4 regions of the Zavarzinia compransoris genome follow, and region 1 is predicted to be linked to each of the others. Evidence: riboswitches for the same ligand, from Rfam matches in the RefSeq annotation. Region 1 holds a riboswitch; each other region holds the start of a gene.
The links. Region 1 has a riboswitch for cobalamin ahead of DKG75_RS14185 (DUF1636 family protein). Riboswitches for the same ligand answer to the same signal wherever they lie in the genome.

Region 1 (2,181 bases):
CTGCGCGCCGCCATCAGAATTCGATGCCCGACTGCGCCCGCACCCCGGCCGCGAAATGATGCTTCACCGCCTTCATCTCGGTGACGAGATCCGCCGCCTCGATCAATTCGGGCCTGGCGTTCCGCCCGGTGACGACGACATGAAGATCGGCCCGCCGGGCGGTCAGCGCCGCCACCACTTCGGCGATCTCCAGATAGTCGTAGCGAAGGGCGATGTTCAATTCGTCAAGGACGAGCAGGGACAGGCCGGGATCGGCCAGCAGCTCCAGCACCCGGGCCCAGCCGGCGCGGGCGGCGGCGATGTCGCGCGCCTTGTCCTGCACCTCCCAGGTGAAGCCCTCGCCCGAGGAATGCCAGGTGACGAGATCGCCGAATCGCTCGAACAGGGCGCGCTCGCCGGTGCCCCAGGCGCCCTTGATGAATTGCACCACGGCGACCCGCCGGCCATGGCCGATCATGCGCAGCATCAGGCCGAAAGCCGCCGTGGACTTGCCCTTGCCCGCCCCGGTGTGGACGATCAGCAAGCCTTTCTCCAGGGTCTTCGAGGCCACTTCGGCATCCTGCACCGCCTTCCGCGCCTGCATCTTCTCGCGGTGGCGGGCGGCCTCTTCGGGGCTGACGGGATCGGGCATCACGGCACTCCACGACAAATGGGGCGGCCATCAAGAGCACGGCCCCGAAGCCGCCGCAAGCGTCGTGCCGTTGACAGCGCCGCCATTCCAGCCTACCCAGAAGGCGACGGTCCCGGCCTCGCCGGGTGAAAAGGGAATTCGGTGCCATGCCGAAGCTGCCCCCGCAACTGTAAGCGGTCAGCCGCGCGCCATCATGCCACTGGGCCATCCCGGGAAGGCGGCGCAAGGCCACGACCCGCGAGCCAGGAGACCTGCCGTCATTCGCGTGAACCGTAACCGGGCGGGGTGCCCTGGGCTGCGGCGATGCCCCCCGGGCATCGGGCCCGGCGGGGGATGCCGGGCCGCCGGCACCCCGATTTGCGATGCGACGGGGCCCGATCTTGAGCCAGGACCAGCCCATACTTCATGTCTGCACCTCGTGCCGCCACGGCGACGACCGCGGCGCCGGGGCAAGCCTCGCCGACCGCCTGGAAACCCTGGCGGCCGGGGCGGAAGGCGGGTTCCGCGTGAACCCGATCGTCTGCCTCGCGGCCTGCGAACGGGGCTGCACCGCCGCCCTCTCGGCAGCGGGGAAATGGTCCTATGTCGTCGGCGGCCTGACCCCGGATCTTGCCGGCGACATGGCCGCCTATGCCCGCGCTTACGGCGCCTCGCCGAACGGCGTGGTGCTGCGCGCCGGCCGGCCCGTCAGCCTGCATCAGGCCATCGTCTCGCGTCTTCCGCCCCTGCCGGAGCCCCGCTCATGACCCCTGTTTCCCGCAAAATCCCCGCGACCGTGATCACCGGCTTCCTCGGCGCCGGCAAGACCACCTTGCTGCGCCATGTCATCGCCCAGGCCGGCGGGCGGCGCATCGCCGTCATCGTCAATGAATTCGGCGAGACCGGCGTCGACGGCGACCTGCTGCGCGGCTGCGGCGCCGCCTGCGACGACGACAGTATCGTCGAACTGGCCAACGGCTGCCTGTGCTGCACCGTGGCCGACGATTTCGTGCCCACCATGGAAGCCCTGATCGACCGGCCGAACCCGCCCGATCACATCCTGATCGAAACCTCGGGCCTGGCCCTGCCCAAGCCCCTGCTGAAAGCCTTCGACTGGCCGGGCGTGCGCAATCGGGTGACGGTGGACGGCGTCATCGCCGTGATCGACGGCCCGGCCGCCGCCACCGGCCGCTTCGCCGACGATCCCACCGCCGTCGCCGCCCAGGCGGCCGAAGACCCGAGCCTGGACCACGACAACCCCCTGGCCGAAGTCTTCGGCGACCAGGTGAATGCCGCCGACCTGATCCTCCTCAACAAGGCCGATCTCCTGGACGCGGCCGGCCGCGCCGCCGCCGAGGCCGCGATCCGCGCCGCCGGGCCGCGCCGCCCGCCGCTGATCGAGACCCGCGAATGCCGGATCGACCCCGCCGTCCTGCTCGGCCTCGGCGCCGCGGCCGAGGACGACCTCGCCGCCCGCCCCTCGCACCATGATGCCGAGGACGGCGCCCACGAGCACAATGACTTCGAGAGTTTCACCGTCCCCCTGCCCCCGGCCGCCGATCCGGAAGCAC
Region 2 (2,181 bases), on a different contig from region 1:
TCTCTTCCCCATCCTGGCCCTGCGGTTTGCCTTAAAGGCGCGATCCGCCGTTATGTCGCGACGGCCTCGGCCATCGGGCCGGGCACGGCGCCACTATACGCACAATTTTGTCAGTTGAAATAGAATTTTGTCGGATGAGAAAGGTTTGGAACGGGGCCGGGGGCGCCCCCGATGGCCCCCGGCCCGTTCCGGGCGGTCAGGCGGCTTCGTAGAGGCGGCGTTCGACGATGCCCCGGCCCCTGAGGCCGTGAAGCGCCTTGGCCCCGGCCAGGACCAGGAGATCGGCCAGCGGCTCGATCGCGATGACGAGAAGATAGGCGCCGCCGAAACTGGCGACCGCGGTCAGGTTCTCCGCCCCGAAGCCCTGGCCGTAGAGGGCCCAGAAGGCGACCCAGGCGACGATCCCGGCCTGATAGGCGGTCGACAGCGCCAGAGCCTGCGTGTAGCGCAATTCGACATAGGGCGTCTCGGGCGCGATCACCTTGCGCGCCAGGGCGCCGAGGGCGAAGAGCGGCACCAGCAGGGTGGTGACGTTCATGCCGTATTGCGGCAGGTCGAAGGGCGCGAAGAACAGCCCCTGGATCAGGAGCCCGGCGGCCAAGCCGAGCGCCGCCGGAGCCGCGCCCAGGATCAGGAACAGGGTGGAACCGAGGATCAGGTGCACCTCGGAAACGCCCACCGGGTAATGCGGCAATAGCTCGAAGAACGAGAAGACGAGGGCGGTCGCCGCGACGGCACGCAGGCCGAGGGAGACGAAGCCGCGCTCGCGGGCGGCGTCATAGGCCAGCTTCAGCGTGTAACCGCCGGCACCCGCCGCGGTCGCATAGCTCAGCCAGATCTTTCCGCCCTCGACGAGGCCGGGTTCGATATGCATGTCCAATCTCCTTTGCCGTCTCACCCGACGGCGCGAGGTTGATATCTTGCCGGTGGCAGGTCTCCTGACTCGCGGGTCGCTGCGCCTTCCGCCTTCCCAGCCCGGCCGGTTTCCCGGCAAGGCCAGTGGCATGATGGAAGGACGCTCGCCGCTCACAGTCGCGGGGGCGGTCGGGGCTGGGGCCTAAGGGCCCTTCCCCATTCCCTTTTCATCCGGTCGGCGGGGGCCACCCGCCGGCCGGAAACCACAAGCGCGGACAGCAGGGGCCAAGCCGGCCCGCCTGTCAAGCGAGGAAGACGGCGGTTCAGGCGGCGGCGGTCGCCTTGCGGCGGGCGATCTCGGCGTCGCGCACCGGCGGCAGGCCGAACAGGCGGCCGTATTCGCGGGTGAATTGCTGCACGCTTTCATAGCCGACGGCAAAGGCGGCGCTGCCGGCGCTCTGCCCTTCCGCCTGCATCAGGCGGCGGGCCTCGATCAGGCGCAACTGCTTCTGGAATTGCAGCGGCGACAGCGAGGTGACGGCACGGAAATGCCGGTGGAACGAGGACGGGCTCATGCCCGCCACCTCGGCCAGATGTTCGACCGGCAGGCGCCGGGCGAAATCGGCGCGCAGCACGGCGACCGCCCGCGCCACCCGCTGCTGGTGCCCGTCCGCCCAGCCGAGCCGGCGGATCGCCGTGCCGTGGCGCCCGGCCAGCAGCCAATAATGCATTTCGCGCAGCAACTGCCCCTGAAGCACGGGCAGGGACGCCGGCCGGTCCAAGAGTTTCATCAGGCGCAGCGCCGCATCCGCCACTTCCGCATCGGTCGGCTCGACCCGGACCGGGGCGGCATCGGCGACCCGGGCGGCCCCCATCTCGGTCGCGAGATCGACGATCAGGGCGGGATCGAGCGCAAGGACCAGGGAGTAATAGGGCGCGACCGGGCTGGCCCGGGTGATCTGGCTGACCGTCGGGACATCGGCGGTGATCAGCAGGCTGTCCCCGGCGGCGAAGGCGAAACTCTCCGCCCCCATGGTGACCTGCTTGCCGCCCTGGACGACCATGCACACCAAAGGCCGCGAGATCGCATGCAGCAACCCGCTGGGCGCCGTGGCGCGGACGAGGCCGAGACCGGGAATGGGGGTCGCGGCAAGGCCCGAGGCATCGGCATGGGCATCGGCATAGCGGCGGACGGTATCGAGCAGCGTGGTCATGGTCGAAGCCTATGCCATCGCCCGCGCGCCCGCATCCCCCCTGGCAGGATCAGGCAAATCTTGTCGAGCTTCCGGCAACCGCGCGCACCGCCGCCCGCCGATAGTGATCCCG
Region 3 (2,181 bases), 410 kb from region 1:
CGAGTGTCGCCGACGTCATCGTCCTGGCCGGCAATGTCGGCATCGAACAGGCGGCCAAGGCTGCCGGTGTCGATGTCGCCGTGCCCTTCGCGCCCGGCCGCGGCGATGCCACCGATGCCGGGACCGACGCCGCCTCCTTCGCGGTGCTGGAGCCGATCCACGACGGTTTCCGCAACTGGCTGAAGCGGGACTATGCCCCCGCGGCCGAGGAACTGCTGCTCGACCGGGCCCAGCTCATGGGCCTGACGGCGCCGGAAGTGACCGTGCTGGTCGGCGGGCTGCGCGTCCTCGGGGCCAATCACGGCGGCAGCCGGCACGGCGTCTTCACCGAGCGGGCAGGGGCCCTGACCACCGACTTCTTCGTCGCCCTGACCGACATGGCCTATGCCTGGAAGCCGGCGGGCCAGGGGGTCTATGCGGTGGTCGACCGCAAGACCGGTGCTGCGAAATGGACGGCGACCCGGGTCGACCTCGTGTTCGGCTCGAATTCGATCCTGCGCGCCTATGCCGAAGTCTATGCCCAGGACGACGCCGGGGAGAAGTTCGTGCACGACTTCGTCGCCGCCTGGACCAAGGTGATGAACGCCGATCGTTACGATCTGGCGTGATCGCGACCCGCCCCGCCCCGGCCATGCGCCGGGGCGGGGTGCGCCTTTTCCGGTGCGACTTCGCCATTGACGGCGGTGCAGCGCCTGATAAACATAACTCTGCTTCGGTGGTTCCGCGGCTCCTTCGGGGGCGCGGATTAAAAGGGAACGACGGAAGGCGGCAGTAACCGCCGGGCCGTGGCTGTCCCCGCAACTGTGAGCGGTGAGTGCGTCCCCCATGTCACTGGCCCCGCGCCTTCGCGCCGGCTGGGAAGACGGGACGGCACCATGATCCGCGAGCCAGGAGACCTGCCACCGAGGGCATCACTTTACCGCCGGTCGGGTGAACCGGGGGTGGCGGGCCAATCCGTATCGGTGATGCGTCCATAGGTGCCGTCGCGGCCGGGCCTTCCGCCTCGCCATGACCGTTTGTAATCCTGTGCGTGCCGGGCTTTCGTCCGGCCGGGGGCGGCGCTTTGTCGTTCGTCTGTCCGCGTCCGCGGACGGGGCAGGATGCTTGCGCCCATTTTCCGGCCGGCGCCTGCCCGCATGCAGGGGGTCATCATGCTGCGGCTTGGGGTCTTGTTCACCACCGTCTCGACCATCGCTCTGGCCGCCGTCGCCGGCGCCCGCGCCGAGGAGGCGGAATTTCTGCCGGAAGTTTCCGTCAGCGCCAATCGCGGCGAAGCGACGCCGCTGACCGCGGTCGGCAGCGCCGTCACCATCATCACCGCCGCGGAACTGGAAGCGAAGCAGGTGCGCGTGATCTCCGACGCCCTGCGCCTCATTCCCGGCGTCGCGGTCAGCCGCACCGGCACCATCGGCAACCAGACCCAGGTCCGCATCCGCGGTTCCGAAGGGAACCAGACCCTGGTGATGATCGACGGTGTCGTCGTCAACAATCCGGCCTCCAGTTCCGAATTCGATTTCGGCCACCTGCTGACCCAGGATGTCGAGCGGATCGAGGTGCTGCGCGGGCCGCAAAGCGCGCTTTACGGCTCGGACGCGGTCGGCGGCGTGATCAATATCATCACGAAGAAGGGCGGCGGCACGCCCACGGTCACGGCCAGCCTCGAGGGCGGCAGCAATGCGACCGTGATCGGCAATGTCTCGGCCGCCGCCGCGGGGGAGGGGTTCTCGATCCGCGCCGGCACCACCGCGACCACGACCGAGGGCACGTCCTCGGCCGCCAAATGGCGCGGCAACGGCGAGGACGACGCCTATCGCGGCATCACCTCCTATGTGAATGCCAGCTTCGATCCCCTGAAGATGCTCGGCTTCGACGTCGTCTTCCGCGACAGCCATTTCAAGGGCGAATACGACGATTTCGGCCTGCGCCCGGGCGATACCACCAGCGTCTACCAATATGCCTATGACGCCAATTCCGGCTCGCGCGGGGACGAGACCTTCGCCCGCGGCCAGGCCCGCCTGTCCCTGCTCGACGGCCGGTGGAGCCACAAGCTCGGCCTCGCCCATTTCCGCACCGAGATGGATTACCTCGGCAACGGCGCCGTCACCTCGTCGTCGAAGGGCGAGAGCACGACCTATGATTACCAGACCGATTACAGCTTCGACACGCCGGCGCTCGCCGCCG
Region 4 (2,181 bases), on a different contig from region 1:
ATAGACATAGGTGCCCCTGGCCGTGCCGCGCAGGCGCTTCACCGACTTGATCATCTGCTGGGCATGGAAACCCGACCAGCAGCCCAGCGACTGGGTGAATTTTCCGGCATCGGCATCATAGGCCGCCATGTCCCGGCGCATGACGCCGGCCATCCCGCGCGCGATGTCGAGATGGGTGCCATAGGTATTCTGCACCTTCAGCTGGACGATATCGTCGACCGAGACGCCGCCGGGCGTCTGGCCCGAGGGGTAACGCGCGGCGACCTCGGCCACGAGGTCGGCATAGGATTTGCGATTGGACATTGGGGGGCTCCTCGCGGATCGCGTCGGGAAGGGGTGTATCGGCCCCGGTCCTGGGCCGACACCTGGCGCGATGCTAGGCGGGCGGCCCGCCCCGTTAAAGACAACCATTTGAAAATAAAGGTAAATTTGTCAAAGACCTGACCGCCCGGAAACAATCGTGGTAAATCCTGTCAAGATCGGGCCGCCCAGGCGCGGCTTGACGACTCTCCCCCGCCGGCCACAAGATGTCCGCAGCATGGTTCCCCGGAATCACAAGATCCGGGGCTAAGAGGGAATTCGGTCAAGGGAATCCCCCGATTCCGAAGCTGCCCCCGCAACTGTAAGCGACGAGCCTGCCCAAGATACGCCACTGGACCGTCCGGCCCGGGAAGGCGGGGCAAGGCGACGACCCGCGAGCCAGGAGACCTGCCATGCCGATGATTGTCCACGGGCGGGGTGTCCCGGGCGGATGGCCGTCGGCGGGCGGATAAGCCCTGCCCATGGCATCCCGGCGCCCCACCGATCAGGAGGGGATCGAACGTGTCGCTGCCGGCCTATGATTTCGACCACAACGGTCATCTCGTCCCGCTTCCCGCCGCGCGGCCCGCGCCCCGCGTCGCCCCCCTGCCCCGCCCCCTGGCGCAGCCGCCCCGGCCGGCCGACCTGACGCTGGTGCGCGCCCGCGACGCCAAGCTCACCGCTTTCGGCAAGGCGACGCTGGACGACCGCTACCTGATGCCGGGCGAATCGTACCAGGACCTGTTCGCCCGCGTCGCCTGTGCCTATGCCGACGATGTGGACCATGCCCAGCGGCTCTATGACGCCATCTCGAACCTGTGGTTCATGCCGGCGACGCCCGTATTGTCGAATGGCGGGACGACCCGCGGCCTGCCCATTTCCTGCTTCCTGAATTCCGTGCCGGACAGTCTGGACGGCATCGTCGAGACCTGGAACGAGAATGTGGCGCTGGCCTCCAACGGCGGCGGCATCGGCACCTATTGGGGCCGGGTGCGTTCCATCGGCGAGGCGGTGAAGGGCTGCGGCGAGACCTCCGGCATCATTCCCTTCATCCATGTCATGGATGCGCTCACCCTCGCGATCTCGCAAGGCTCGCTGCGCCGGGGCTCGGCCGCAGTTTATCTCGACGTGCATCACCCGGAGATCGAGGAATTCCTCGAAATCCGCAAGTCGTCCGGCGATTTCAACCGCAAGGGCCTGAACCTGCACCATGGCATCAACATCACCGATGCCTTCATGGCGGCGGTGAAGACGGGCGAGATGTTCCCGCTGATCAGCCCGAAATCGGGGGCGGTGCTGCGCCATGTCGATGCCCGCCAATTGTGGCAGCGCATCCTGGAGACCCGGTTGCAGACCGGCGAGCCCTATCTCCTCTTCATCGACACGGTGAACAAGGCCCTGCCCCGCCACCAGCGCGACCTGGGGCTGAAAGTCTCGACCTCCAACCTCTGCTCGGAAATCACCCTGCCCACCGGCACGGACCACCGCGACGCGGAGCGCACCGCCGTCTGCTGCCTGTCGTCCCTGAACATCGAGACTTACGACGAATGGTGCAATGAGGAAGGCTTCATCGAGGATGTCATGCGCTTCCTCGACAATGTCTTGACCAGTTTCATCGAAAGCGCACCCGAGACGATGGCGCAGGCGAAATATTCCGCCATGCGCGAGCGTTCGGTCGGGCTCGGGGTCATGGGCTTTCATTCCTTCCTGCAAGCGAAGGGCATCCCCTTCGAAAGCGCCATGGCGAAGTCGTGGAACATGCGCATCTTCCGGCAGATCCGGCGCGAGGCGGATGCCGCCTCCGTCCTTTTGGCGGAGGAGCGCGGCGCCTGCCTCGATGCCGCCGAACGCAGCCTGAAGGCCCGCTTCAGCAACAAGATC

Region 2: linked by a shared signal. The riboswitch ahead of DKG75_RS13635 (energy-coupling factor ABC transporter permease) and the one ahead of DKG75_RS14185 (DUF1636 family protein) in region 1 are both predicted to bind cobalamin.
Region 3: linked by a shared signal. The riboswitch ahead of DKG75_RS16230 (TonB-dependent receptor plug domain-containing protein) and the one ahead of DKG75_RS14185 (DUF1636 family protein) in region 1 are both predicted to bind cobalamin.
Region 4: linked by a shared signal. The riboswitch ahead of DKG75_RS19980 (ribonucleoside-diphosphate reductase subunit alpha) and the one ahead of DKG75_RS14185 (DUF1636 family protein) in region 1 are both predicted to bind cobalamin.

The regions. Positions count from the first base shown of each region.
Region 1 covers NZ_QGLF01000004.1:68,572-70,752, reverse strand. Annotated here, with positions in the region: gene DKG75_RS14195 (cobyric acid synthase) at 1-14, opposite strand, end outside; gene cobO (cob(I)yrinic acid a,c-diamide adenosyltransferase) at 14-631, opposite strand; cobalamin riboswitch at 722-904, shown strand; gene DKG75_RS14185 (DUF1636 family protein) at 1,012-1,377, shown strand; gene cobW (cobalamin biosynthesis protein CobW) at 1,374-2,181, shown strand, end outside.
Region 2 covers NZ_QGLF01000003.1:618,621-620,801, reverse strand. Annotated here, with positions in the region: gene DKG75_RS13635 (energy-coupling factor ABC transporter permease) at 197-874, opposite strand; cobalamin riboswitch at 912-1,120, opposite strand; gene DKG75_RS13630 (AraC family transcriptional regulator) at 1,179-2,069, opposite strand.
Region 3 covers NZ_QGLF01000004.1:478,949-481,129, forward strand. Annotated here, with positions in the region: gene katG (catalase/peroxidase HPI) at 1-608, shown strand, start outside; cobalamin riboswitch at 700-918, shown strand; gene DKG75_RS16230 (TonB-dependent receptor plug domain-containing protein) at 1,152-2,181, shown strand, end outside.
Region 4 covers NZ_QGLF01000006.1:67,107-69,287, forward strand. Annotated here, with positions in the region: gene DKG75_RS19975 (isocitrate lyase) at 1-303, opposite strand, end outside; cobalamin riboswitch at 523-730, shown strand; gene DKG75_RS19980 (ribonucleoside-diphosphate reductase subunit alpha) at 907-2,181, shown strand, end outside.